DNA from 4 places in the Devosia sp. GW821-FHT12F11 genome. Region 1 is predicted to be linked to each of the others. Evidence: predicted binding sites of a transcription regulator. Region 1 holds the regulator's gene; each other region holds the start of a gene.

Evidence for each region. The regulator LexA, encoded in region 1, represses DNA repair genes until DNA is damaged. The targets are predictions, from matches to a motif close to TGTTCNNNNTGTGTTCNG.
Region 2: AC1ROK_RS02710 (YifB family Mg chelatase-like AAA ATPase) is a predicted target of LexA. The motif match lies at 4,848-4,865, and genes of this name have one in related genera.
Region 3: AC1ROK_RS08895 (DNA recombination protein RmuC) is a predicted target of LexA. The motif match lies at 4,191-4,208, and genes of this name have one in related genera.
Region 4: AC1ROK_RS19300 (ATP-dependent helicase) is a predicted target of LexA. The motif match lies at 2,119-2,136, and genes of this name have one in related genera.

Annotation. Positions count from the first base shown of each region.
Region 1 covers NZ_JBXAPX010000009.1:124,461-131,671, forward strand. The annotation lists gene AC1ROK_RS23875 (beta-galactosidase) at 1-671, opposite strand, end outside; gene AC1ROK_RS23880 (SMP-30/gluconolactonase/LRE family protein) at 679-1,551, opposite strand; gene AC1ROK_RS23885 (2-dehydro-3-deoxy-6-phosphogalactonate aldolase) at 1,548-2,159, opposite strand; gene AC1ROK_RS23890 (2-dehydro-3-deoxygalactonokinase) at 2,163-3,068, opposite strand; gene lexA (transcriptional repressor LexA) at 3,380-4,102, opposite strand; gene AC1ROK_RS23900 (MFS transporter) at 4,301-5,461, opposite strand; gene AC1ROK_RS23905 (DeoR/GlpR family DNA-binding transcription regulator) at 5,487-6,245, opposite strand; gene AC1ROK_RS23910 (sensor histidine kinase) at 6,304-7,211, opposite strand, start outside.
Region 2 covers NZ_JBXAPX010000001.1:529,771-536,981, reverse strand. The annotation lists gene AC1ROK_RS02735 (LysR family transcriptional regulator) at 1-136, shown strand, start outside; gene AC1ROK_RS02730 (DUF3502 domain-containing protein) at 352-1,884, opposite strand; gene AC1ROK_RS02725 (carbohydrate ABC transporter permease) at 1,931-2,866, opposite strand; gene AC1ROK_RS02720 (ABC transporter permease) at 2,863-3,822, opposite strand; gene AC1ROK_RS02715 (IclR family transcriptional regulator) at 4,032-4,802, shown strand; gene AC1ROK_RS02710 (YifB family Mg chelatase-like AAA ATPase) at 4,920-6,440, shown strand; gene AC1ROK_RS02705 (glycoside hydrolase family 32 protein) at 6,467-7,211, opposite strand, start outside.
Region 3 covers NZ_JBXAPX010000002.1:681,310-688,520, forward strand. The annotation lists gene AC1ROK_RS08865 (hypothetical protein) at 1-408, shown strand, start outside; gene AC1ROK_RS08870 (hypothetical protein) at 405-944, shown strand; gene AC1ROK_RS08875 (hypothetical protein) at 944-1,549, shown strand; gene truA (tRNA pseudouridine(38-40) synthase TruA) at 1,622-2,359, opposite strand; gene fmt (methionyl-tRNA formyltransferase) at 2,494-3,414, opposite strand; gene def (peptide deformylase) at 3,565-4,086, opposite strand; gene AC1ROK_RS08895 (DNA recombination protein RmuC) at 4,237-5,415, shown strand; gene AC1ROK_RS08900 (bifunctional diguanylate cyclase/phosphodiesterase) at 5,492-7,211, opposite strand, start outside.
Region 4 covers NZ_JBXAPX010000006.1:342,435-349,645, reverse strand. The annotation lists gene AC1ROK_RS19315 (Rrf2 family transcriptional regulator) at 1-97, opposite strand, end outside; gene AC1ROK_RS19310 (AraC family transcriptional regulator) at 159-1,160, opposite strand; gene AC1ROK_RS19305 (alpha/beta fold hydrolase) at 1,314-2,063, shown strand; gene AC1ROK_RS19300 (ATP-dependent helicase) at 2,175-4,235, shown strand; gene AC1ROK_RS19295 (winged helix-turn-helix domain-containing protein) at 4,280-5,440, shown strand; gene AC1ROK_RS19290 (pentapeptide repeat-containing protein) at 5,589-6,281, opposite strand; gene AC1ROK_RS19285 (porin) at 6,426-6,872, shown strand; gene AC1ROK_RS19280 (outer membrane protein) at 6,938-7,211, opposite strand, start outside.

The DNA of each region.
Region 1 (7,211 bases):
GCTGCGACTTGTGCGGAGGAGTAGCGACGGAAATCGAGACAGGCTGCCGGCGCAGCCTCGGTCACCGTCAGGTTCGGCGGGTCGATCTGCTCGAAGTTGTTGTAGTCCATCGACCAGAACACGTTGCCCCAGGCGGCGTTCAGCGCATCGATGGACTTGTACTTGTCCTTCAGCCAGAGCCGGAAACCGAACGCGGCGGCTTTCGAGTAGGAGTGCACGGTGTCGTGGCAGCCATACTCGTTGTCGGTCTGCCAGCCGGCGAGCGCCTTGTGCTGGCCGACGTGGTCGATCAGCAGCCGGGTAATGCGGGCGCACTCACGCCGATAGCCCAGATGCGAGAAGTCGTAGTGTCGCCGCGAACCAAAGCCGCGCGGCCGGCCATCGCGGTCGACCGCCAGCATGTCGGGCATCTTGTCGAGCAGCCAGCGCGGCGGCGTGGCCGTCGGCGTGCCCACGATGACCTTCAGCCCATGCTTGCCGAGCACATCCATCGCCGTCACCAGCCAGCCGAAGTCCATCTCGTTCGGCCGGGGCTCGAGTTTCGACCAGGCGAACTCGCCGATGCGGACATACTGGATGCCGATCTCCGCCATGCGGCGCGCGTCATCCTCCCACCATTCGACGGGCCAGTGTTCGGGGTAGTAGCAGACGCCGACAGCAGGAAACGACACGTGAGACTCAGAGCTTGAGGAAGGGTTCGGCGATGCCGGGCACGTCGAGCGCCACGGCGAAGACGCTGCCGGCGTGCGGCTCGCGTTCAAGCTGCTCGGGCGTCATGTGCTCGCGCGCGGTGGTGATGTAGAGGGTCTTGAGGTCATTGCCGCCAAAGGCCGGACAACTCACCTGGCTGACGCCGGGGACCTCGACAACCTTGTCGAGCTTACCGTGGGGCGAGATGCGGATGACCTTGCCGCCACCCCAGCGCGCATTCCACAGATACCCCTCGGAATCGACCACTGAACCATCGGCGCCGCCGGGGCTCTCCATGGTGAAGAAGTCCTCCCACGGCCCGATCGGCAGGCCGGTCGCCGGGTCGGTGGCGCATTTGACGATCATCTTGCCGGAGTCGGTGAAGTAAGCGGTCCGGCCGTCGGGCGAAAAGCAGATCGAGTTCGGGATGCGGATGCTCTCGATCACCTTGGTGGTCTGCCCGGCACGATACTGGTAGACGCCGCCGACACCGGCTTCGGCCTTGCGGCCCATGGTGCCGATCCAGAAGCCGCCGGCGCGGTCGACGCGGCTGTCATTGGTGCGGTTGGTCGGAACGTCGCCTTCGATCTCGGCGATGACCGAGGTCGTATCGGTAGCGAAGTCGTAGCGGAGCAGGGCGCCCGACTGGGCGATGGCAAGGCTCTGTTTGTCGATCACCGCACCGGCGCTGACCGTGTCCTTGAACGTGATGCGGTCGACGATGTGGCCATCGGTCCCGGCACTCAGCATGGTCTGGTTGAGGATATCGAACCAGAACAGGCGTTCGAGCAGCGGGTGCCAGAACGGGCCTTCGCCCAGCTCGCAGCGGCTGTCGACAAAGAGCTCGGCCTTGGTGTTCATCGCGGTTTTCCCTGGTCATAGGCAGCGACGGCCGCGGTGGCGCGCAATGCCACATCCGCGGCGGACATGCCGGGTTTGAAAATGTAGGTGCCGAGACCGAAGCCGGCGCAGCCGGCGGCGAAGTACTCGGTGAAATTATCGGGATTGGCGCCCCCGACGGCGTAGAGCGGAATGTCTGATGGCAGTACGGCCTTCATCGCCTTGATGCCCTTGGGGCCCAGCACTTCGGCCGGGAAGAACTTGAGGCCCGTGGCGCCAGAGCGGATGGCAGTGAAAGCGTCGGTGGGCGAGAACACGCCCGGATACGAGGTCATGCCGCGCTCGATCGTGGCGCCGATCACGGCCGGATTGGTGTCTGGCGAGACGACGAACTGGCCGCCGGCATCAGCAACGGCGTCGACATCGGCGCGGCTCAGCACGGTGCCGGCGCCGATCAGCGCGCGGCCCTCGAACACTTTTGCGGCGTCCTCGATGGAGCGCAGCGCCTCCGGCGAGTTCAGCGGCACCTCGATCATGGTGATGCCGGCGAGCACCAGGGCGTCGCAGACTTCGAGGGTTTCGGGAGGGGTGATGCCGCGAAGGATCGCGATGATGTGGCGGTGGGTCATGGTCTATGCCTGTCTTGCAGCCTTGAGGCCGGCGAGGGTGGCGTCGGTTGCATCGATGATGCGGGTGCTGGCGCCCAGCCGGGCGAAAGCCATCTGGTAGAGCCCGCAAAGGCCGACGCTGCCGACCAATGGGATCTCGGCTTCGCCGATCCAGTCGCGCTGGCCGCCGATCTCGGCGCCGATGAGCAACCCCGAGAGGAAACCGGCGCACCACGGTGCACTGCGTCCTGAGAGGAGCGAACCGGCGCGAACCTTGAACAGCGTGGCAGTCAGCCGCTCGGGACGTTCCAACCCCTGATCGAGGCCGGCTTCGAAGCCGCGCTCCCGGTCTTCGCCCTCGAGTTCGCCACCCAGCGAGTGACGCAGCACCGAGTGGGTGCGCAGCAGTTCGAAGATCTCGCCGGTCATGGCGCTCGAGAAGCGCTCCAGCCTGGTGCCGCAGAGCAGCGCCCATTTGCTGTGGGTGCCGGGCATCACCGCCAGGCCGGAGAACCCCGGGAGCAACGACGACAGGCCCAGCAACTGGGTTTCCTCGCCGCGCATCACGTCTTCGGCGCCGACATCACGCAGGCAGACGCCGGGAAGAATGCGGGGGGTTAGCGGGCCGGGCATGTCGGGCGCCACCGCGCCCTGTGCAAGGCGGCCGAGCTCGGCCGGGGCGTCGAGATAGGGGGCCTCGATCCAGCCTTGCCGGGCACCGGCCATGCCGCAGATCAGCACGTCTTCGATGTCCTCGGCGACACCGCTGAGCAGCGAGGTCAGCACATCGGGGTACTGTTCGCGGCTGAGGCGACCCATGCCATCCGGCGACGAGCGCGCGAAGGCGATCTCGCCGCCGGCGTCGATGCCCCATGCGCGCAGATTGGAAGTGCCCCAATCAACGGCAACCCATTCGACCTCTGCTGCCAAAACCTTCTCCCTGGCGCTGCATGTTTGCTGCGCACCGCCATGCCGCTAAAGCGCGATCGGGAAGGTTGTCCACTCTCCTGGTACGATCGCGACGGCCATTTGCATGGCGGCGCTGCCTGAAGACACCTGAGGCCTCCTGTGGCGGCGCGGACCGTACCGTCTTTGCCGGGCCGACCCTAGTGCAATAATCGGCCGGCCAATCTGTTTTCCCAAGAAAGGACCGCGGTTTCATAAGAAAGCAGCGCAGCTTCAAAGAAAAAGGGCCGGCAAGCTGCCGACCCAAGGACCCAGTTGGCGGAGGGGTCAGTAAATCAGTACTTGCGCAGCAGGCCGACCAGCCGGCCCTGCACCTTGACCCGGTCGGGCGGGAAGATACGGGTCTCGTAGGCCGGGTTGGCCGCTTCGAGCGCAACGGAATTGCCGCGACGGCGGAGCCGCTTCAGGGTCGCTTCCTCGTCATCGACAAGGGCGACGACGATCTCGCCGGTCGAAGCCGCGTCCTGCTTCTTGATCAGCACGGTATCGCCATCGAAGATGCCGGCGTCGATCATCGAGTCACCGCGCACTTCGAGTGCATAGTGCTCGCCTGGCCCGAGCATTTCGGGTGGCACCATGATGGTATGGCTGTGGGTCTGGATCGCTTCGATCGGCGTGCCCGCTGCGATGCGGCCCATCACCGGGATGGTCACGGCCCGGTAGGAGTCGGCGTTGACCACGGGCGCCGATGGGCGCGCCGGAGGTGTTGCCACCTTGCCGAGGTTGCCTTCGATGACCGAGGGCTCGAAGCGAGCCTTGCGGCCGCCGAGTGACGGGTTCATCGAATCCGGCAGCTTGATCACTTCGAGCGCCCGGGCCCGGTTGGGCAGGCGCCGGATGAAGCCGCGCTCTTCGAGCGCAGTGATCAGCCGATGGATACCGGACTTGCTCCTCAGGTCGAGCGCGTCCTTCATCTCATCAAACGAGGGCGGGATACCGGACTCCTTCATCCGCTCGTGGATGAACATCAGCAGTTCGTGTTGCTTGCGCGTCAGCATGGGCGGCTCCGTGAGCAGAATCGGAACAAAGACTGAACGTGTTATACGTGTTCCAGTTATGTTCTGCAATCGAGCGGTGAATATTGCGTTACGAGCCCGCCGATTTGGGGGCTTTTGTCCTCGTGAGAGCTGTTGGCAAGAAGGGCTCCCAGCACTCGGACCGGTGACCGCGGACGGTCTGCCGGTCCGCGGCCGTCGCTATTTCGCGACCTTGTAGCTTGCCGCCACCATCAGCATGGCGGCAGAGAGCAGTACGAAGGCGAAGGGCAGAGTGGCAAGGTGCGCTACGAACCCGATCAGTGCGGGACCGGCGAGCAGACCGAGATAGCCCAGCGTACTGACTGCGGTGATCGCGAGGCCGGGCGACATGTCCCTGGTGCGACCGGCAGCCGAGAACAGCACCGGCACGAGGTTGGAGGCGCCGACGCCGACGAGGAAGTAGCCGACGAGGCCGGCATGGGCTGAGGGAACCAGCAGCACCACGGCAAAGCCGATGGCGCCGATCAAGCCGCCAAGCACGATGACGCGCCGCTCGCCCAGCGCCATCCGGATACGATCGCCGGCGAGCCGTCCGCCGGTCATCGCTACCGCGAACGCGGCATAGCCGAGCCCGGCGAGACCGATATCGGCGCCGCGGACCGAGGTCAGGAACACCGCGCTCCAGTCGAGCACCGATCCCTCAGCGAGGAAGGTCAAGAGGCACAGGATGCCGAGCAGCAGCACGCCGCCCTTGGGCAGAACGAACAGCGGCGACTTCTCCTGCCCATTGTCGCCATAGGGCAGCAGCCCGCCCAGCGACAAGCCAACCAGCAGCAGCGACACGACGCTGACGGCGATAGCCGCCACCAGCGGCGACAGGCCGCCCAGCGCCAGCAAGGCGCTCATGCCACCGGCCCCGGCGATGCCGCCGAGGCTGAACAGGCCGTGGAAGCCGGACATCATCGGTCGGCCGCTGTCGCGCTCGACCCTCACCGCCTGGATGTTCATCGCCACGTCGACGGTGCCCAGCGAGGCGCCGAACACGGCGATGGCGACCGCCATGCTGAGCCAGCTGTCGGCGATAGCGAGGAACGGGAAAGCCCCGATCATGATGATCGAGGCGACGGCGATCACGGCGCGGCAGCCCCACTTGGCAGTCAGGATGCCGGTGATCGGCATGGCGAGAATCGAGCCCAGCCCCAGGCACAGCAGCAAGAGCCCGAGCGCGCCTTCGTCGAGCCCGAGGCGGAGTTTGGCCAGCGGCACCAGTGGGGCGAAGCCAGCCATGACGATGCCGACAACGAGGAAGATCACCCGGGTGGCGATCTGCTCGCGGCGAGCAGATGGGAGGCGGTGAGTGGCGATCGTGGTGGCGGTCACGGCGGAGATCCAGTGCGGCTTGAAATCAGGTGGCGTGGTGGACGGTGGTGCCTTGCGTCGCGAAGTCCTCGAGCAGGCCGGGATCGGCGTCGCCTTCGACCACCAGGTGGGTCAGCGCCTCGGGCCTCGCGATCCGGAACGGCGCAGCGAGGCCAAGCTTGTCGGCGGTCGCGGCGACCACCAGGGCGCGGCTCTGCATCACCATGGCACGCTTCACTTCGGCCTCGACGGCATCGAGGGCGGAGACCCCGAACGTCAGGTCGATGGCGCAAGTCCCGAGGAACACCAGATCGGCGTAGATGGCCTCGATTGCCTCGACCGTGGTGTTGCCGCTGACGCTGCCCAGTTCGCCGTTGTAGATGCCGCCGAGCATGATGATGGTGACGTGCTCGTGGTCAGCGAGCGCCGCGGCGATGGCAGGTGCGTTGGTGACGACCGTCAGCTCCATGCTGCGGGGAATGGCGCGGGCGATGGCGTAGTTGGTGCTGCCGGCGTCGATGAACACGGTGTGCCGCGGCTGCAGCAGCTTCACGGCTTCAGCCGCCAGCCGGGTCTTGGCATCGGCATCTTTCTCCACCCGGGCCGAGATCGGCAGCGCCACCGGTGCCGGGGCGAGAGCGCCGCCATGGACGCGCCGGCAGTAGCCGGCCTTGGCGAGTTCGCGCAGGTCGCGCCGGACCGTGTCCTCCGACACGCCGAACCGTGCAGCAAGTTCAGTGGCGACGACGCGCCCATCGCTCAGCAGCAGGGCGCGGATCACATCGTGGCGTTCATCGGTGAGCATGTGCGACTCCATGCATGTTCATGCACGATATTGCACGAATATGCACGATCGGCAACAGCTACCGATCTTGGCTCGCGGCTGGCAGATGGAGTTGGACTCTGAAGCCGCCGCCGGGCGGTGCGGCCACGGTGAGCTCGCCTCCGAGCAGCGTAGCGATTTCTTCGACGATCGGCAGGCCGAGCCCGGCGCCGGGCTTGTCGCTATCGCCACGGCTGAAGCGCTTGCGGACGGCGGCAAGCTGTTCGGGCGCAACGCCTTTGCCGGTATCGGCAACCTCGAGTAGCAAGTCTTCCGCGGCGACGACACGCACCGTCGCCTCGGCACCCGGGCCGGCATAGGCGATGGCGTTCTCGATCAGGTTGCTGAGCAATTCGCCCAGCAGCATCGGGTCGCCGCGGACCAGGGCAGGGCCGTTGCCGTCAAAGCCGAGGTCGATTTCGGCGGCATGAGCGCGGACGACGTAGTCGCCCGTGCGTTCCCGTGCAAGTTCGTGCAGATCGACGATCGGGAACTGCAGGCGGTCGGAGGCGGCCTCGTCAATGCGGGCGAGCAACAGGAGCTGCGCCAGGACGCGCTCGGCATGCACCACCGCGGCGTCGGCGGTCCGCGCAGCTTCGCGCGCCGCGGCGGGCGTCTCGGCGCGAAGCGCCAGCGCCAGTTGTGTGCGGATGATGGTCAGCGGTGTGCGGAGCTGGTGGCTGGCATTGCCGGTGAAGTGCCGCAGCGCCTCGAGCGCCGCCGACAGCCGCGTCATGAACGAGTTGATGGTATCGACCAGCCCCTGCACCTCGCGCGGCACCTCCTGCTCGATCGGGCTGAGATCGTCGAGCGCTCGCCGGGAGATGGCGTCGCGCAGCCGGTAGAGCGGGGCGAGCGAGAACCCGACAGCCAGCCACAGGATCACCGCCGCTGCGAGAATCAACAGGGCGAGGCGGATGGCGGAGCGCACCAGCAGGGTCTGGGTCA
Region 2 (7,211 bases), on a different contig from region 1:
GCTCGTACGCGTTCTCGAGGACTGGACTCCTCAACTGGCGCCACTCTCGCTCTATTACCCGGGCAGGAAAAACCCACCTGCAGCCTTCAGTGCCTTTGTCCAGGCCGCGAGAGAGTTCGCAACCGCGACGGGTTAGCCGCTCCCGGACCAGTGTCCGATTTGGTCGCCAAGAGCGGGGATCGGGTCCCCCGCATGCGAGGGGTGTGCGTGCCTGCGTTCGTTATCCGATACACCCACTGGGTCCAGATCTTTCAAGCAGGCCGCGATCACATGTTCTCGTCGGCCTGTCCGACAGCCCGGAACGGGGGGCGCCCTTGGCGCGCTCCGTCCCGGGGACGCTGTCGGCAGAGGCTAGGTGCGCGCCTTCAGATAGGCGTCGCCCTGCTTGGTCAGCTCGGTCATGATCACGTCGAGGCCGGCGGCGTCGGCGGCCTTCTTCAGCTTGTCGAGCCCGGCATCGACGTCGCCGACCCCGTAGAACAGCGGGTTGGCGTACTGGGTCATCACGTTGTTCATCTGCGCCGCGGCTTCCTTGACCGGGGTCACGTCGGCGATGAACGAGGCGAAGGTGTCCGAGGTGAAGTTGTCGTAGTTCTGCGCCCAGCCGAAGACCTTCTTTTCGGACTCGGTCATCGACGAGGTGAGACGCTCGAGCCCGGCCCGCCACAGGATCGCGTAGCTGGGGAAGCTGTAGGTGCTGAGCTGCTCGAAGCTGTTGTCGCCAACCGCCTTCCAGTCCGTACCCTCGATGCCGAGCCCGACCAGATCGTGGTTCTCCTGGACCGAGAACCAGTCCTGCAGCGCCATGGCCCGGTCGACGTCGCCGCCATTGGCATTGACCACTATCATGTTGTCGGCCTGGAAGGTCTGCACCGGCTTGACACTGCCCAGCGGCCCGCCAAATGGCAGGACCTGGCCCAGGGCCGCGGTCGGGACGGCACGCTTCAATCCAGCCAGCCGGTTGGATTGCAGGCCATCCGTCATCGACCAGAGGCCCGCGAAGCGACCAGCGCCGAACTGGCTCTCGATCGTCGCCTGGTCGACGTTGAGCGCGTCGGCGTTGATGATGCCATCCTGGTAGTACTGGCGGATCTTGCGCAAAGCCTCGACGGTGCCCGCATCGTCCCACCACGGGATCGGCCGGGACGAGCCAGTCGTCGCCGCATCCTTGTCGAAGTAGAAGCGCAGGCCCGACCCGGCCAGCGAGTACTGCATGGTGTAAGGATTTTCCCACGAGTACTCGTTGAACATGCCGGTAGGGGTCGCCACCGCCGTTTGCCAGCCGGTCTGCGACGCCAGGGCGAACGGGGTGACCCCGGACTCCTTCTCCTTGATGGCGTAGAAGAACTTCTCGAGCGTGCCGAAGTCGTTGATTTCGGCGAAACCGTACTTCTCGGCCAGATCCTGCCGAATGCCGAAGTGCTGGATGCGTCCGGCGCTGTTGACCTGCGGAATACCCCAGAGCTTGCCGCCCCAGGAATTGGCTTCGATCAGCTTGGGCGCGATCTGCTTTTTGAGGTTCGGCCACTTGTCGATCTGCCCGGTCAGGTCGGCGAGGGCGCCGCTCTGCTGCAGCTGGGCCATGTTGAGCCACAGGGCCTGCAGCGCCGTATCGAACTGGGCGCCGGCGGTGAATTTCAGCAGCGACTGCTGGCCGTAATTGGACCAGTTGATGAACTGGGCATCGAAGGTGAAGCCATGCTCCTCCATGAGCTTGGCATTGGCCTTGTCGAGCACCGCCTTCCAGCCGGTCGGCGCCTGCGACGGCAGCAGGGCCACCGAGGTGCCCGAACTGGCACCGAATGCCGGCGACAGGCCCGAAAGGGCCGTGGCCACGCCGGCGGCCCCGCTGAGGGCCATGAAGTGTCTGCGCGTGAGTCTCATGTTGGTAGTCTCCTCCTCATTTGTGCGACGGGCTCAGGTGCCGTCGTCACCCCTTGGTGGCGCCAAGGGTGATGCCCTTGACGAAGAAGCGTTGTGCGAATGGGTAGGCGAGCAGAATGGGCCCGACGGTGAGCACCGTCATGGCGAAGCGCAGCTGGTAGACCGGCGCCATCGCAGCCCCGGCCGAGCTCGGCAGGCTCGCCGCATTGGTCACGTTGGAGATGAGGTTCTGCAGGATCAGCTGCAGCGGGAACTTGTCCGGATCGGAGAGGAAGAGCAGGCCGGTGAACCACTCGTTCCAGTAGGTGACGGCGTAGAACAGCCCGAGCACCGCGAGGATGGGCTTCGACAGCGGCAAGACGATCTGGAAGAAGATGCGCAATTCGCCGGCGCCATCGATACGGGCCGCATCGAGGATCTCCTCCGGCATCTGCCGGAAAAAGCTCACCGTCACGAAGATCAGGAAGGGCGCCAGCATCAGCGGCAGGATCATCGCGAACCAGCTGTTGGTGAGACCCAGCACCTGCGTCACCAGCAGGTAGAACGGCACCAGGCCACCGTTGAACAGCATCGGCACATAGGCAAAGATGGTCAGCGGGCGGCTGATGAACGGCAGCCGCCGGGCAATGACCCAGGCGATCGAGGCGGTGCACGAGATCGAGAGGATCGTGCCCACCACGGTGATGAACAGCGATGCGACATAGCCGTTGAGCAGCGATTGCCCGGTGAACAGCAGCTCGTAGGCCCGAAGCGAGAAGGGCTGCGGGAACAGGCTATAGCCGTTGAGGCCCAGCACCGACTCGTCGGTCAAGGAGCCCGCGACGATCATCCAGAGCGGCACCAGGCAGAACAGCCCGAACAGCGCGACGGTGACGTAGCTGACGGCCGCGAACGGCTCCATCCGGCGGCGGGTCGCCTTGCGAACGGGTTGTGCACCGACGTTCCCCGCGGCCCCAGCACTATCCTGATCGATGGCGCTCACAGGATGCTGCTTTCTTTGTGGAAGCGGCGCTGGACGAGGACCGCCGCCGCCACGAAAACGAAGCCGACCACCGACTGGAACAGGCCGATGGCGGCCGTGGTGCCGAAGTCGCCGATCATCCGCAGCGAGCGGAAGACGTAGGTGTCGATGACGTCGGTGGTCGGGAACAGCACGCCATTGTCCTGGACGATGGCGTAGATGGTGGCGAAATCGCCGAAGAACATGCGGCCGACGCCGAGCACCACCAGCACCGCGAAGGTCGGCAGCAGCAGCGGCACGGTGATCGACAGCGCCATGCGCCAGCGGCTGGCGCCATCGAGCGCCGCCGCCTCGTAGACCTCCTCGGAGATCGAGGTGATGGCAGCGAGGAAGATCACCGAGGTGTAGCCGCCCAGCTGCCACACCTTGACGATGGTGAGGATCCACGGCCAGGCGCCGGGCTCGGTGTACCAGCTGACCTGCGGCAAATCGACGACGCTCAGCAGGTTGTTGACGAGGCCGCCGCGCCCGCCAACGCCCGAGAGGATCACCTGCAGCATGATGGAAATGACGATGGGCGAGACGAAATAGGGAAAGAAGATCACCGACTGCATGAAGCGGCGATAAGGGCCGCCGCGGATCTCGTTGAGCATCAGCGCCAACACGAGCCCGGCAAACAGCGATGCGCCGAGAAACAGCGCATTGAGGAACACCGTGTTGAAGACGATGGTCGCGGCGTCGCCGCTCATCAGGAAGTAGCGGAAATTGGCGAGCCCGTTCCACGGGCTGCCGAAGATGCCGTCGCGAATGTTGAAGGCCTTGAAGGCCACCACCAGACCGACCATCGGGCCGTAGGCAAACACCAGGAACCAGGCGATACCAGGCACGGCAAGGAGCAGCAGCACCAGGCTGTCGCGCGACGACAACCGACGTCGGCGCGAGCCCGTGGGGGCGGCCTTTGGCTTGGCGACGGTCATTGCTCGGCCTGCCACAGCGGCGTGCCAGTCGGCCGTCCGGCGTGCCGGGCCGCCAAGGCGGCGCCTGCGCAGCCCGTGGCGCGCAACATGCGATAGATCACCAGGCCCCTCCCCCGACGAACTGTATCCGTCCGACACTAGAGTTTCTTATTTGAAACTCTTAGTATCAGATGATAACCGTGCCGACCAAACGGACAGGATGTCAAGCCATGCGTGAGGCTGAGATCGAGGCGCAGAACCGTAATCCGGCGATCGAGCGGATGATGGCCATTCTCCAGCAACTGGAGCGGGCCCCCAACGGGCTGGGCCTCAAGCGCCTAGTCGAGCAGTCGGGGGTGACGCGCTCGACCGTTTACCGCATCCTCAACTCGCTGACGGCGCACGGGCTGGTCCGTCAGTTGGAGAATTCCGATTACGTGCTGGGTAGCCGTCTGCTGTCGCTGGCCGATGCCGTCGGCATGCCATCCGGCGGACAGGTCGCCAAGGCCGCGCAGCCGCATCTCGATTTCGTGGCGCGCTCGCTGGGGGAGACCGCGAAGATCTCGATCTACGATCGCGGCCATGTGCTGGTCGTCGCGGTCGCGCCCGGCACCAAGCAGCACGCGCTGCATGCCCGGGTCGGCGAGCAGCTGCCGATCCATGCCGGCGGCAGCAGCAAGGCGCTCTTCGCCTTCCTGCCCGAGGCCGAACGCCAGCGCATCTATTCGCGGCCGCTGACGCTCTACAACGAACGTACCCTGATTGAGCCGGACGCGCTGGAGGGGGAACTGTCGCGGGTGCGCGAGCAGGGCTGGGCGCGCGACCATGGCGAGTTCAGTGCCTCGGTCAATTCCTACGCCGCGCCGATCCGCGATCGCTCGGGCGATGTGGTCGCCGCCGTCAGCATCCCGTTCCTTGCCGGCCGCGACGCCGAATACGAACAACTGGTCCGCGCCACGGCTCTCGCCACCGCCGACCGCATCAGCATGGGACTTGGCTGAGGCGTTGCTCTGCCTACGGAGCAAACGATCCGGCCCGGGGCGATTCGTTCTCTAAATGTTCTTGCCTCGTCCGCAGACCTCCTGCTAGCGTGCCGCGCGGATGTTGGGGGCTGGGGAATGGTCACGCGGGTTGCTACCGTGGCGTTTCAGGGGATCGAGGCGGTGCCGGTGGATGTGCAGGTGCAGATTGCGCCTGGCCTGCCCAAGTTCTTTCTCGTCGGCCTGCCGGACAAGGCGGTGAAGGAATCGGGTGAGCGGGTGCGGGCGGCGCTCTATGCCTCCGGACTCAGCCTGCCGCCCAAGCGGATCACCGTGAACCTCGCCCCGGCCGACCTGCCCAAGGAAGGCAGCCATTACGACCTGCCGATCGCACTCGGGCTGATGGCGGCGATCGGCGCCATCCCATCCGATGCGCTCGAAGGCTATCTGGCGCTGGGCGAACTCGGGCTCGACGGCCAGCTCGCGCCGACCGCCGGAGTGCTGCCGGCGGCCATCGCCGCACTATCGCGCGATATGGGGATCATCTGCGCCGAGGCCTCCGGGCCCGAGGCGGCCTGGGCCGGCGACGACCTCGAGATCGTCGCGCCACCGACGCTATTGGCGCTGGTCAACCATCTGGGCGGTTTTCAGATCTGCAGCCGCCCGGTGGCGCGGCGGCGGGCCGAGCCGGCTGGGCTGCCCGATCTCAGCGAAGTGCGGGGCCAGCAGGTGGCGCGCCGGGCCCTCGAGGTCGCGGCAGCGGGTGGCCATAACCTCCTGATGGTCGGGCCGCCGGGCGCCGGCAAATCCATGCTGGCGGCGCGGTTGCCCTCGATCCTGCCGCCGCTCAACCCGCGCGAACTGCTCGACGTGTCGATGATCCAGTCGATCGCCGGCGAACTGGCAGGCGGGGCGCTCAGCGATCGCCGGCCGTTCCGCGCCCCACACCACTCGGCCTCGATGGCGGCTTTGGTCGGCGGCGGCCTCAAGGTCCGGCCGGGCGAAGCCAGCCTCGCGCATAACGGCGTGCTGTTCCTCGACGAATTGCCGGAGTTCTCGCCCTCGGTGCTCGACAGCCTGCGCCAGCCGCTGGAAGCGGGCGAGACGGTGATCGCCCGCGCCAACGCGCATGTCAGCTTTCCCGCCCGCTTCCAGCTGATTGCGGCGATGAACCCCTGCAAATGCGGGCTCGCCGGCACGCCCGGCCATGTCTGCAAGCGCGGCGACCAATGTGCGCTCGACTACCAGGGCCGGGTCTCGGGTCCGTTCCTCGACCGCATCGATTTGCGCATCGACGTGCCCGCCGTTTCGGCCGCCGAGATGATCGGCCCCGCCACGGCCGAACCCTCCGCCGCCGTCGCCGCCCGCGTCGAAACGGCGCGCGAGCGGCAGCGCCAGCGCTACATCGAAGCCGGCCACCCCGATGTCTTTACCAACGCCGCCGCCGGGCCATCGCTGATCGAAAAACTGGTCAACCCCGACAAGGAAAGCCAGAACCTGCTGCTGCAGGCCTCGGAGCGCTTCAACCTCTCGGCCCGCGCCTACCACCGGGTGCTGAAAGTGGCGCGGACGCTGGCCGACCTCGCCGGCGCCGACAAGGTCGCCCGGCCGCACCTGGCCGAGGCGTTGAGCTATCGGCTGAACCTGGCGCTGGGCTAGGTCGCGGGCTGCGTTGGAGTGATGGATCAGGGCTGTTGAACCGCTCGCCGCTCGAAGCCAGTGAATTGGGCGAACGATGTGACTTCAACGCGATGCGGGGCGATGTTGGCGTAGCTGCGCCGCGTGCCGCAGACCGCGCCGCTATCCGCGAAAATCTCGAGGATGCCGCGGTCATAGATAACGCGGAGATCGGTGGCCGACGCACACTCGGCCTCGTAGCGGATCCTTCCGTCATCTTCAGCCAGTCGCACCGACAGGCGACCGTCCGACACCGATAGCTCGAAGGAAAGCTCGCCGCTCTCAGTCGCGACGATGCGCGTGCCGTCGAGATTGCCGGTCAAGCGGAGCTCGAATGGGGCGTCCCCCAGCAGGAAGCTGCCATCGTGCTCCCTCGCCAGGGGATAGGCCGGCCACGCGTCATCCAGCTCGGTCACTGGCTGCATGCGCAGCCGCCCCGAACTGTCGAGGCTGAGCTGGCGCGGCAGCGACATCTCGCCGGAGTAGGGCGAGCCGGCCGGCTTGCGGGATTCCCAGTTGAACAGCCAGGCGAGGGCGATCTGTCGGCCATCGGCCTCAACACTCTGCATGGCGTAATAGTCGGTGCCGAAGTCGAGGATCTGCAACTCGTCGATATCAGGGACGAAGTGATCGCCCTTGAACTCACCAACCCGGGCGAACAACAGGTTGTGGCGACCCGTGGCCGGTTCGGTATAGCCGACAAAGCCCATGACCATCACCCACTTGCCATCAAGCGGGAAGAAATCGGGGCAC
Region 3 (7,211 bases), on a different contig from region 1:
GTGCTGCTGGTGGTGCCGTTTGCCGAAGCGCTGCCTGAGGCGCTTCGGGCAATCATCGATTTCGCGCTGCTGGCGCTGGTGATGACGGCAGTGCCTTACGTGGTGGTGGGTGGAGCGGGGCTGCTGCTCGACAAGCGCGACCGGCTGCCGGCGCTGTTCCTGTTCCTGGCGCTGGTGCTGGCGTTGAGCCAGCTGGTCGGCATTATCCTGGGGGCGTTTGGGGTCGGTGCCGGTACGGCGATGATCGGCATCCTCGGCTATTTCTCGGCGCGGGCCTCCAAGAGCCTGTTCGGCATCGGCTGGGGCGGCGCCATCCTGATCGGCACGCTGGTGGCGCTCGGCAGCTTCGCAGCGAGCTTCGTGCTGCTGGCGCTGCCCACCGGGCAGGCGATGCTGGCGGCGCCATGAACGCTTTCGGCGAGCTGTGGCGCGCCATTGTCGGCTGGCTTGACCTGTTGACCGCGCGCCCCGGCGCGGCGGAGAAATTCAACCTCACCGGCCTCGGCCTTATCAACGCCACCGGCTGTTTCTTTGCCGTGGTGCTGGCGCTGATCCTCATCGAGAGTTCGCTCAGCGGTTTTCCCGGCTGGGCAACGGTCGTCCTCAGCCTTGTCGCCAATGCCCTGCAGCTCGGCGTCGTATGGGTGGTGATCTGGCTGACGGCGCGGGTGTTTCGTACGCCGGTAGTAGCGATGGCGGTGCCGGCGACCTATGCGATGGCGTTCGTCCTCGGGGCGTCGCTGCCGCTGGCCTACCTCGGCGGATCGAACATCCTTACGGCGACGCTCGGGGTCATCGGCTTCATGCTGTTCCGCGTGGCGCGCGAGGTCGGCAAACTGCATCTCGGCATTTCCGTCGCGTTTGCCATTCTTTCCATTGCCGCGCTTGTCGCCACCCGAGTCGGGCTCTACATGCTGACCACCGGATTGAACGGGGTCGGCTAGTGCCTGAACGCAGCAACGATATCTGGAACGAGGTGGCCTCGGCCGCCCGCGGCGTTGTGGCGCTGGTCATTGGTGATCGCCGGGCCAACGGCTATTTCGACTTCTCCGATCGCGGGCTGGTCGGCAGCTTCATCGCCTTCCTGGTGGTGGCGCTGCTCAACACGGCGGTGCCGCTGCTGCTGGGCGTGCCTGGAACGAGCGGCACGGTGTTCCGGGCCATTGCCACGGTGATCATCGTGCTGGCGCTGCAGATCGGGGCGGCGGCGCTCGTGCTGCGCCAGCTGAAGCGGCCCGATGCGCTGGTGCCCTACATCGTGGTCGACAACTGGGCGACCTTTTACCTGACCATCGCCACGACGCTGCTCGGGCTGGTGGGCGCCGGCGGCGAGCTGATGTTCATCGCGACGGGCATCGTGATCATCATCATCATGATCAACATTGCCCGGCTGATCCTGACGCTGACACCGTGGCAGATCGCCTCGTTCCTCGTGGTGCAGTTGGTGAGCGGCGTGATTGCGCTGTTCGTGGTGAGCGCGGTGTTCCCGCTGTCGCCCGAGCAGTTGGCGGAGCTGACGGCAGGCGCGGGCGCGGCGACGGCCCCCTGAAGCGCTCTTGGAGCCATTGATTTTGTCGCGCTTTCGAACCGGAAAAGTCTGCAACCTTTCCTGAAAGCGCTCTTAGTAATCCACCCTGGTGAGGTAGAGCCCGTCGGGCGGGGCCAGCGGGCCGCAGCGGGCCCGATCACGCGCGTCCAAGGCGGCGCGGAAATCGCTTGGGCGCCACTTTCCATCGCCCACCAGCTTCAGTGAACCGACCATCGAGCGCACCTGGCTGTGGAGGAAGCTCCGCGCCTTGGCGGTGACGACGATCATCTCGGCCTGCCGCGACACGGTGAAGATATCCAGAGTGCGATCGGGCGATTTGGCCTGGCACTCGGCCGCGCGGAAGGTGGTGAAGTCGTGCTTGCCGAGGATCAGTTGCGCTGCCGCGTGCATCGCGTCGGTATCGAGTGGCACTGGCACATGCCAGACGCGGCCGGCGTCGAGCCCGGGACGCGCGCGGCGGTTAAGGATGCGGTACTCGTAGTGCCGGGCGATGGCCGAGAAGCGGGCCTCGAAGCTCTCGTCGACGCGATCGGCAGTGAGGATCGCCACCGGGTGGGGCTTGGTGTGAAAGTTCAACGCCTCGCGGACCTTGAACGGATCCCAGTCGCGCTCGAGGTCGAAATGCACCACCTGGCCGAGCGCATGCACGCCCGCGTCGGTGCGGCCAGCTGCCTGGGTGACGACACTCTCGCCCGAGAACCGCTCGATCGCCTCCTCAAGCAGCTGCTGCACCGAGAGATCGTGTGCCTGCCGCTGCCAGCCGCAGAAGGGGCGCCCGTCATATTCGATGCTGAGGCGGTAGCGGGGCATCAGGATATGAGCCCCATCCACCGGGTCATTCCCGCGAAAGCGGGAACCTCCGTTTGCGGTGCCGGCAAAGAAAACAGAGGTCCCCGCTTTCGCGGGGATGACACTGAGTGCCTGGAAACGACGGCGTGCACCCTCTAGCCCGCCCGCTCCGGCAGCGCCCCTGCGCCACGGAGGAACGTCGCCGCGTCCATGGCGCCCTTGCCTTCGCGCTGCACCATGGTGAGGCGCACGGCGCCCGTGCCGCAGGCAATGGTCAGATCGGGGAGGATGCTGCCCGGGGCGCCCTGCCCGGCGACCAGCGTCGAGCGCAGCGCCTTGATGCGGGTGGGCGTACCGTTGAGTTCAAGTTCGAACCAGGCGCCGGGGAACGGCGAGAGGCCGCGGATCAGGTTGTGCACCTCGCTCGCCGGCTTGCTCCAATCGATGCGCGCTTCCGCCTTGTCGATCTTGCTGGCGTAGGTAACGCCCACTTCCGGCTGCGGGGTGAAGTGCAGGCTGCCGCGCTCGAGCGCGGCGAGAGCGCGGCCCATCAGGTCGGCGCCGACCAGCATCATCCGGTCATGCAGCTCGCCCGAGGTCGTGTCGGGCCCAATTGGCATTTCCTCGATCAGGCCGACGGCGCCGGTATCGAGGCCCTCATCCATCTGCATCACCATGATGCCGGTACGCTCGTCGCCCGCCATCACCGCGCGCTGGATCGGCGCTGCGCCGCGCCAGCGCGGCAGGAGCGAACCGTGGAGGTTGAGGCAGCCAAGCCGCGGCGCTTCGAGGATCGGCTTGGGCAGGATCAGGCCATAGGCGACGACCACCGCCACATCGGCATCGAGCGAGGCGAACACCTCCTGCTCGGGCGCCTGCCTGAGGCTGCGCGGGGTGAAGACCGGAATGCCGAAGCCCTCGGCCGCCTCATGCACCGGCGACTTGCGCTCGGCCTGGCCTCGGCCCGCCGGCTTTGGCGCACGCGTGTAGACCGCAACCACTTCGTGGCCGGTCGAAACGATTTCGGTGAGGGTTGGCACGGCGAACTCCGGCGTGCCCATGAAGATGATTTTCAGTGGAGGAGCTCCTCTTCTTTCCCTCTCCCCTTGAGGGAGAGGGTGCCCGAAGGGCGGGTGAGGGGAAGTTCAGCCAAACGGCCCCTCATCCGTCTCGCTGCGCTCGCCACCTTCTCCCTCAAGGGGAGAAGGAAGAGGGCTTCGCCCTGGTCAGCCCGCCTTCTTGGCCAGGCGCTCGGCCTTCTGGAACTTCTTCAGCACGCGGTCGCGCTTCAGCCGGCTCAGGTAGTCGATATAGAGCACACCATCGAGGTGATCGAGCTCGTGCTGGACGCAGACCGCGAGGCGGTCCTTGGCGTCGAGTTCGACCTCCTTGCCGTCGAGATCGGTGTAACGCACGGTCACCTCGGCCGGGCGCTCGACGTCGTAGTAGAGCTCGGGGATGGAGAGGCAACCTTCCTCGGTGGTGACAGTCTCGTCGGAGTACTTGAGGATCTCCGGGTTCACCATCACCAGCGGGGTGGGCTCCTCGCCTTCCTTGGCGAGGTCCATCACGACGATGCGCTTCAGCTCACCGATCTGCGGCGCGGCGAGGCCAATGCCCGGCGCGTCGTACATGGTTTCGAGCATGTCCTTGGCGAGCTGCTTGATGCCATCGTCGATCTTCTCGATCGGCTCTGCAATGGCGCGCAGGCGCTCGTCGGGCAGGATCAGGATGGGGCGCTTGGCCATGAACGTGCAGTCCTTCATCGGGGGTTGCCGCTGAATATGGTATTTCCCGGGCGCCGGTCAACGGCCAGCCGGTTTACGCTCTGTTTACCCCAATTGCGGCGCCGAAGAACAATGCAGGAACAACGGCGTCGAATCGTGTAGGCTGAAGCGATGGATCGAGTGCTCTTCGTCATCGCCGACTTTCCCATCACGCTTGAAATCGCCGCCTACGCGGCTGTGGGAGTCGTCGCAACCCTGCTGGTGGCGCTGCTCGTCGTGGTGATCAGGCAATCGCGCGCCCGGGCGGAAGAGGCAGCGCAGCGGGCCGAGGAGGCGGCGGCGGCGCAGCTCAAGGCGCAGGAGACCGAGCGCTACATCGCCGACATGTTGCGCGTGCAGTCGGAGATGACCGGCCGGATGCAGACGATGAGCGAGATTTTCGGCTCGCGCACCTCGGACCTGGCACGGCTGGTAAACGAACGGCTCGACAGCCAGGGCCAGCGCATCGGCGCGGTGATGCAGGAAAGCAACGTCAAGACCAACGAGAGCCTCGCCAAGCTACAGGAGCGGCTGGCGGTGATCGATCGGGCGCAATCCAACATCACCCAGCTCAGCCAGAACGTGGTGTCACTGCAGTCGATCCTCGCCAACAAGCAGACGCGCGGCGCGTTCGGCCAGGGCCGGATGGAAGCGATCATCGGCGACGGGCTGGCGCAGAATGCCTACGCCTTCCAGGCGACGCTGTCGAACGGCAGCCGGCCCGATGCATTGGTCTATATGCCGAACGGCGCGCCCTCGCTGGTGATCGACGCCAAGTTCCCGCTGGAGAGCTGGCAAGGCTTTTCAGCTGCCGGTGACGGCGAGGACCCGCGTTTCGCGGCCAGCCGGTTCCGCACCGACATGGGCGTTCATATCAAGGCCATCTCGGAAAAGTACCTGATCGCCGGGGAGACCGCCGACACGGCATTCCTGTTCGTGCCGTCGGAATCGATCTTTGCGGACCTGCATGAACATTTCGAGGATGTGGTGCAGCGGGCGCTCAAGGCGCGCATCGTCATCGTCTCGCCGTCGATCCTGATGCTTTCGATCCAGGTGGTGCAAGCGCTGCTGCGCGACGTGAAGATGCGCGAAGAGGCCTATCGCATCCAGACCGAAGTGCGGGCGCTGCTCGCCGATGTCGGCCGACTGGACGAGCGGGTGCGGAAGCTCCAGACCCACTTCACCCAGGCCGCCGGAGATATCGGCGACATCGTCACCTCGTCCTCCAAGATCGTAAAGCGCGGCGAGCGCATCGAGGCGATGGAGTTCGACGAAGCACGACCCGAGCCGCAGCGGCTCGCCGGCGAATAGTGCGCCCCCGGCGAACGAAGCGGTGCGGGCTGCCCACTGCCCCTCGCACCGCCAGGCTATAGTCTCCCGCCCCCTTCTAGCTGGCGAGGGCCTGCAACGGCGTTGGCAGCGTGCTGTCGAGCAGCTTGGTCCTGCCCTCGGTGAGCGCCGCAAAGGTTCGGATGTCTTCCGGGCGGCTCAGCAGATAGCCCTGCGCCGTCTGGCAGACCTCGCTCTTCAGGAACGCCAGCTCCTCGGCCCGTTCAACGCCTTCGGCGACGACCGGAACGTTCAAGCCGCTGCCCAGACCCAGCACCGCCCGCACGATGGCGGCCGACTGATCGTTATTGTCGACGGCGCGGATGAAGGACTGGTCGACCTTGATCTTCGAAAACGGAAAGGCGCGGAGGTTCGCCAGCGACGAATAGCCGGTGCCGAAATCGTCCATGGCGATGCGGACGCCGAGCGCCCGGATCTGCCTGAGGGTCGTCACCGCCCGCATCATGTCGCGGATCAACGCCGTTTCGGTGATCTCCACCTCGAGCCGGGCCGGCGACAGGCCGGTGCTGATCAGCACCTCATGCACGGTCTGCGCGAAGGTGGGCGAGTGCACCTGCACCGCAGAGACATTGACCGCTACCGAAAGCGGCGATTTCCAGCGCGCGGCTTCGCTGGCAGCGGCACGCAGCACCCACTCGCCGATCTGCAGGATCAGCCCGCTTTCCTCGGCCACCGGCACGAACACCGACGGCGGAATCTCGCCGCGTTCCGGATGCTTCCAACGGACCAGTGCCTCAAAGCCGGTGACTTCGCCCGACTGGATATCGACCTGCGGCTGGTAGACCAGGCGCAACTGGTTGCGCGACACCGCGTGGCGCAGGTCGTGCTCGAGCATGCGACGGTCCCGCACCTCGGCGCCCATGGCGTTCTCGAAGAAGCGATAGATGCCGCGTCCATCCTGCTTGGCGCGATAGAGCGCCGTGTCGGCATGGGTCATCAGCTGTTCTGCGGTATCGGCATTGTCGGGGAACAGTGCGATGCCGATCGAAGCCGAAATCAGCGCGCCGCCGGTCGACTGCTCGTTGTTGCGGCGGAAGGCGTCGAGAATCTGCTCGGAAATGCGACCGGCGCGAGCCGGCGTGCCGATGTCCCCAAGCAGCACCGCGAACTCGTCGCCGCCGAGGCGGGCGGCGTCGCCGACACCCTCGATGGCGCCGAGCAGCGCCTGGCCGACGCGCTGCAGCAGGGCGTCACCGGCGGCGTGACCGAAGAGATCGTTGACCTCCTTGAAGCGATCAAGGTCGAGGCAGAGCACGGCGAAGCTCTGCTCATGGCGTCGGGCGTGGCTGATCTCGTCCTCGAGCTTGCGCGAGAAACTCACCCGGTTGGGAAGGCCCGTCAGTGCATCATGATGGGCAAGGAAACGGATGTGCTGCTCGGCCTGCTTGCGGGCCGAGAGATCGCGAATGGCGATCGCCTGATGCGGCTGTCCGGCGAAATCCACCTGGCGGAGGATGACCTCGGCCGGCACAGCGCCGAAGCCGGTTTTCAGGTCGGCCTCGACCGCAATACTGGGCCGCTCGATCAGCATGGAGCAGACGGTCGAACCGAGGAATTCCGAAAGTTGCCGGCCGCTGACCGAGGCCTGCGGCAGGTCGACCATGGAGAGGAAGCTCTGGTTGGCGGTGACGATTTCGCCATCGCGCACCACCAGGAGGCCCTCCACCGCCGCATCGGCGAGCCCGCGCATGCGGTCACTCTCGGCGAGGGTGCGGCGACGATCGAGCAGATCGAGATAGGAACCGCCAAGCGCAAAC
Region 4 (7,211 bases), on a different contig from region 1:
TCACGCTTGCGGCAATGAGCTCGGACGTCGCGGGCCGGCCGTCCTGATAGGCGAGAAAGGTCACGATGTGCGTGGCGACGGCAAAGCGTGTGTTCATCGAGCGGATCCCATGTGTACCCAAAATAGGAACACAAAGGTCGGCTGGCAACCGATGGTTGTCACGGCGAACCGGCGAACCCACCACGCATGGCCTGCGCCGGCGGGTAGCCGAACTGCGCTTTGAACGCCCGGCTGAACGCGGCGTCGGAGTCGTAGCCGACCCGCCGCCCGACCTCGCTCACCCGCGTGTCGGGCCCCTTCAGCATCTCATTGGCCAGCAGCAACCGCCAGCGCGTCTGGTAGTGCAGCGGCGCCGCGCCGATCAACGTCGCAAAACGTTCGGCAAAGCTCGAGCGCGACATCCCGGCAATGCCGGCAAGCTCGGCTACGGTGCGGCGGCGGAACGGCTCGTCATGGATGGCTTTCAGCGCCCGGCTGATCCGCACATCGGCCAGCGCGCCCAGCCAGCCGCGCTTTTCCGGCGGTGCGGTGCGCACCCAGGTGCGCATGGCACGGATCACCAGCACGTCGATCAGCCGCGAGATCATCAGCGACGAGCCGGGATGCGGCACCCTGGCCTCGGCGAGGAGGAAATGCGCGATCCCCTCGACCCAGGCCTCCTCCTCGCTGCGCAATGCCTTCGAGATGTGGATCAGCGAGGGGAGCACGGCGAGCATGGTCGGCATGTTGTCGCCCTCGAAGCGGAACGCCCCGGTGATAAGCTGGGTCATGGCCCCATTGCCGCCAAGGCGGATGGCGAGTTGCTCCCGCATCTGTGCCTCCAGCACCTCGCGGATCGGCACGGGCGTCGCGCCATCGACGCCGATGCTGTGGCCGCTGCCCTGCGGCAGGACGATCAGGTCACCCGCCGCAGCGGTGATCCGCCGGCCGTCGCTGGCCCGCACCTCCATCGTGCCTTCCGACACCACATGGAAATAGGCCGAGCCGGCCTCGAACTGCAGCGCCCAGGGCGCCGTGAGCTCGCTTGAGAAGATCAGCTCGCCGCGCAGCCGGATCAGCGTCAGCACCTGCGACAACAGGTCGACGCGCGACGCCATCATCGGGAAGCTGCCTTCGGATTCCAGAGCATGAACTCCGGAGGCGCGATCATGGTCGTTCACGGCCCTCACCTCTATCTCTACGGCATCGCTTGGCGAGGAACTTCAACAATCCTCGGGCGAAACGCAAGATCCGGTTTTTACAAGCGCGGCGCCAGCCAGCGGCAAATCGACTTTGCCGATCGTCCAGCCTCGCCTCAACATATGGAGATGAAAATGAAGTCCCTTCTGTCCGCCGTCGTGTTCAGCGCCGCCGCTGTCGGTGCTGGTGGCGCCGCTCTCGCCCAGGAGCCTGCCAGGAATGTCGTCCTCGTCCACGGCGCCTTCGCCGATGCATCGAGCTGGGACAAGGTCGCCGCCATCCTTTCGGCCAAGGGCTACAAGGTGACCCAGGTCGCCAATCCGCTCACCTCGCTCGCCGACGACGTCGCCGCCACCATGGCAGCACTCGACGCCCAGGACGGCCCGACCGTGCTGGTCGGCCATTCCTGGGGTGGTGTGGTGATCGGGGAAGCCGGGGCTGACGCCAAGGTCAAGTCGCTGGTCTATGTCTCGGCCTTCGCGCCGGACAAGGGCGAAACTCTGACCAAGCTGCTGTCGGGTGGCGCACCGAGCGAAGGCGTCAAGGCGATCCGCCCGAACGTCGAGGGTGGGCTGATCTTCGACCCGGCCCAGTACCCCGCCCTGTTCGCCGGCGACCTGCCGGTGGCGGAGGCCGAGGCCAGTGCAGCGACACAGCTCCCCTCGAACCCGGCCAACTTCGACGCCGTGGCCGAGGTCGCCGCCTGGCACGACAAGCCGAACTTCTACGTCGTGACCGCCGAAGACCTGGTGCTGCCCCCCGACGCGCAGCGCTTCTTCGCCGGCCGCATCGGCGCCACGGTCACCGAGATCAAGGCCAGCCATTCCGGCCTCATCTCGAAGGCCGAGGACGTCGCCAAAGTGATCGAAGCTGCAGCGCAGTGACGATTGGACCATGGAGGCGTCGGCTCAGACCGCCGGCGCCTCGATCCCGTGAATTGCGAACAAAGCGAGAATGATGCTTCCTGATCCGGACCTCCAGCCGGATCGATTCGCGTGCAGACTGCCTTAGCCCCCCACTATCTCGACAAGCTGAACCCCGAGCAGCGGCAGGCAGCGGAGCATCTGGGTGGGCCGCTGCTGGTGATTGCCGGGGCAGGATCGGGCAAGACCAACACCCTGGCGCACCGCGTGGCGCACCTGATCGTCAACGGCGCCGATCCGCGCCGTATCCTGTTGATGACCTTCTCGCGCCGCGCCGCCAGCGAAATGCAGCGCCGGGTGGAGCGGCTGGTGGCGCAGGTGATGGGCGCCAAATCCGGCGTGATTACCGATGCGTTGAGCTGGGCCGGCACCTTCCACGGCATTGGCGCGCGGCTGCTGCGCGAGCATGCCGAGCAGATCGGCCTGACGCCGGGCTTCTCGATCCACGATCGCGAGGATTCCGGCGACCTGATCAACATCATCCGGCACGAGATGGGGTTCTCCGAAGCCAAGAAACGCTTCCCGACCAAAGGCACCTGCCTCGCCATCTATTCGCGCGTGGTCAACGCGCAGGACGACCTCGACGCGGTGCTGAAGGAAGCTTTCCCCTGGGTCGCCATGTGGGGCCCACAGCTGCGCGAGCTGTTCGCCGCCTATGTTGAGTCAAAGCAACGCCAGCAGGTGCTCGATTACGACGACCTGCTGCTCTACTGGGCCGCCATGATGCGCGAGCCAACGATTGCCGAGGATCTCGGCGGGCGCTTCGACCACGTGCTGGTCGACGAGTACCAGGATACCAACCGGCTGCAGGCCTCGATCCTTTTGGCCCTGAAGCCTGATGGAGACGGGCTGACGGTCGTCGGCGACGACGCGCAGTCGATCTACTCGTTCCGCGCCGCGACGGTGCGCAACATCCTTGATTTCCCCGGCGCCTTCACCCCGCCGGCACGGATGGTGACGCTCGACCGCAACTATCGCTCCACCCAGCCGATCCTCGAGGCCGCCAACGCGGTGATCTCGGAGAGCAAGGAGCGCTTCACCAAGAACCTCTGGACCGAGCGGCAGGCCACCGAAAAGCCGCGGCTGGTGACGGTAAAGGATGAGCCGAGCCAGGCCCGTTACGTGGTCGAGAGCGTGCTGACCTGCCGCGAGGGCGGCACGGCGCTGAAGCAGCAGGCGGTGCTGTTCCGCACCTCCTCGCACTCGGCCGAGCTCGAGATCGAACTGACGCGGCGCAACATCCCGTTCGTCAAGTATGGCGGGCTGAAGTTCCTCGACAGCGCCCACGTCAAGGACATGCTGGCGCTGCTGCGCTTCGTCGATAACCCGCGCGACCGCGTTGCCGGCTTCCGCGTGCTGCAGCTGCTGCCGGGTATCGGACCGGGCGCCGCGGGCAAGGTGCTCGACCGCATGGCCGAGAGCCCCGACCCGCTGGTCGAATTGCTGAATACCGCTCCCCCGCCGCGCGGCTCCGAAGCCTGGCCGGCGCTGCTCGAAGTGGTCGAGCATCTGGGCAAGGGCGGTGGCGGCTGGCCGGCCGAACTGCTCAGGGCCCGCATGTGGTACGAGCCGCTGATGGAAGCAGTGTACGAGGATGCCGAAGTTCGGAAGGAAGACCTCTACCAGCTGGAGCAGATCGCCGCCGGCTACCCGAGCCGCGAGCGCTTCATCACCGAGCTGACGCTCGATCCGCCCGATGCCACCTCGGACCAGGCCGGCGTGCCGCTGCTCGACGAGGATTTTCTGATCCTCTCGACCATCCATTCGGCCAAGGGGCAGGAATGGAAGAACGTCCATGTGCTGAACGTCGTCGACGGCGCCATCCCGTCAGACCTCGGCACCGGCTCGACCCACGAGCTGGAAGAGGAGCGTCGGCTGCTTTACGTGGCGATGACCCGGGCCCGGGACGAGCTGCACCTGATGGTGCCGCAGCGCTTCTACGTGCACCAGCAGACTCCCTATGGCGACAAGCATGTCTACGCCCAGCGCAGCCGCTTCATCACCAAAGCCATGCTGCCGCTGTTCGACGACATGTTCTGGCCGGCGGTGAAGCCGGCCGCGATCAGCGGCCTTGCGCCAGGGACGGCGCGCATCGATGTCGGCGCGGGGCTCTTGGCGATGTGGAAGAAATGAAACCCTGACACGCGCTGGCAGGATGATGCGCTAGGCTTGTCAGCATGAAGAAACCGCTCAACCTCACCCTGCCCCACGCCCGTCGGATCTGGCTGCACGCCCAGCGGCTCGATGAACGCGAACCGTTCGGCGCCGGCCCCGAGGCGACCCGCCAGGCGGTGGAGCAACTGGGCTATGTGCAGATCGACACCATCAACGTCATCGAGCGCGCCCACCACCACATCCTGTTCACCCGCATCCCCAACTATCGGCGCAGCGACCTGGCGCAGGCGCAGTCGGTCGACAAATCGGTGTTCGAGTACTGGACGCACGCCCTGGCCTATGTGCCGGTGCGTGATTTGCCGTTCTACATCGACGAGATGAAGCAGCATCGCAGCGAGCCGATGCGCTGGTATGCCGATGCCGACCCCAACGATCTGAAAAAGCTGCTGCGCCAGATCCGGAAGGACGGCGCCATCTCGATCCGCGATATCGACACCGACGAGCTGGTGGAAAAGGACCATCCGTGGGGCAGTCGCAAGCCATCTAAGCGCGTGCTGCAATACGGCTTCTTTTCGGGCGAGCTGACCATTTCCGAACGCATCGGCATGGTGAAGACCTACGAGCTGATGACGCGGCACTTCGGCAAGCTGCCCAAGGCGGCGACATCGAGGCAGATCGATACCTACCTGCTCGATCGGGCGCTGACCTCGCAGGGGCTGATCAGCGGCCCATCGGTGATGCACCCCAAGCTCCGCTTTACGCCCGAACTGGCCAAGCTGATCGAGACCAGGCGACGGAAGAAGGCGCTGCTGCCGGTGACCGTCGGCGATGATCCGACGCTCCACTATGCAACACCCGAAGCGCTGGAAACGCCGGAGCCCAAGGGCCCGCCGCTGGTGCACATCCTCTCGCCGTTCGACCCGCTGGCCATCCAGCGCCGGCGCACCAGCCTGTTCTTCGGCTACGACCATGTGTTCGAGGCCTATGTGCCCAAGGCCAAGCGCAAGTTCGGCTACTTCACCCTGCCGGTGCTGGCCGGCGACGAGATCGTCGCGGCCCTCGACCTCAAGACCGACCGTGCCGCCGGCAAGGTATTGATCCAGGCCTGGCACTGGGTGGGCAAGGGCAACGCCGCCGAGCACAAGGCCATGCTCGAGGATGAACTGGGCCGGTTCGAGCGGTTTCAGCTGGCGAGCGACGAGGCTGCAGCGCCGGCCGCTTGAGTCCGTGTCGTGCCACACCCGCCGGCGTCATTCCCGCGAAGTCGGGAACCTGGTGGGATATCGCCTGGCAAATGGAGGCTGAAGCATCTCACTGGGTCCCCGCATTCGCGGGGGATGACACCGGTGGGTGTTCGCAAACCATGGGCACTTACCGCGCCCGCACCTTGAGCCCGGTCTGGCTGAGGATCAGTTCCGCCTGCGCCGCCGAGACCACAGCACCCTTGAAGCGGCCGGCCTGCGCGAGGATCGAGAGACCGCCCAGGTCGGCGCCACGCAGGTCCGCATCCTGGAACCGCGCCTCCTCGATATTGGCTTCGCGGATCGAACAGTTCTCGAAGCTTGCCTCGCGGAAGTCGCATCTGGCGAGATCGGCGGAGCTGAAGTCGACGCCGACCAGCGTCTCCTTGCGGAAATTGAAGCCTGGGAGCTTGGCCGAGACCAGCAAGGTATTGGTGAACCGCACGTCCATCGACTTGGCCTCCGCCATGTCGCAGCCGGTGAGCTTGCAATCCTCGAACGAGGCCGACGACAGCGTGGCGCCGCGAAAGCTGGCATTGTTGAAGTCGGACGAACGAAACGCCGCATCCTCGAGATTGGCGCCGCGGAACAGCGCGAAGGCGCCGCGGCAGTTGAGGAAGCGGGCAAGCTCCAGCTCGGCCTTGCCGAAATCGGTGCGCACCAAGCTGCAACGCTCGAACACCCAGCCGGTGAGATCGAGATCGGCGAGCTTGGTTTCATCGAGATTGCAGCCGAGGAGGCGGACCGGATCGTCACCCACGAGGGCGGTGACATCGGCGCGGGCGAGCGTGCGGTCTTCTATGGTGATGGCGGGAGGATTCATGTCGCTCGTTCTAGCGATTGACACCGAGTCGGTCGACGGCCAGGCAAAAAACCGCAGCTGAAAGTAACAAGTTGCATCGTTACTTTGGCTTGCGCCTGCAGAATCGCCAGTGATAATTGCGCCGTCAATTTGGGGCAAATCACCATGCGCATACTGCTTGCCGCCGCGGCCTCCGCGGTCATTTTTTGTTCTTCCTCCACCTACGCTGCCCCGGAATATGTTCGGGTCTGTGACGTGTACGGGACGGGATGGTTCTACATCCCCGTCACCGAGACTTGCTACAACGCGAACACCGGTGAAACCAAGAAACAAAGTCCGTACGGTACCATCAATGGCGAGAGCGAAATGCTCGAGCAGGTGCGGGACGCCAACGAGGGTGTGGCGCTGAGCCTTGCCTTGCCGACCGCCACGGTCGATACGGGCAAGACCTTCGGCGCCGCCGTCAATTTCGGCACATTCAACGGAGAAAGCGCCATCGGTGTCGGCGGCGCCATCGTCGCGACCGACGGCTTGACCATCACTGGCGCCGTGGGTGTCGGCCTTGGCCGCGGTACTGCCGGCGGCCGTGCCGGTGTGAACTACTCCTGGTAGTCGTAAACAAGAACGGCGCCCTTCTGGGCGCCGTTCCGGTCGGACTGGTGTCGTCCAACGGCTGCTTAGTTGAAGCGGTAGCGGACCGTGCCGCGCAACTCGTGGATCCAGTTATTGTCGATCTCGTAGTAGCTGTCGGACTCCGGATCGGTCGGCGCGTTGTTGATCTGGTTGATGTAGAGGCCACGATAGCCGACATCGGCCACCCAGTTGCCCATGTCGTAACCCACACCGACCATGACAGCCGCCGCGGCGCTGACATTGCCGCCGGTTGGCACCGGCTGAGGCACGCCGAGCGGCGAGTTGATCTCGGCGTGGTTCCAGGCCAGACCGGCGCCG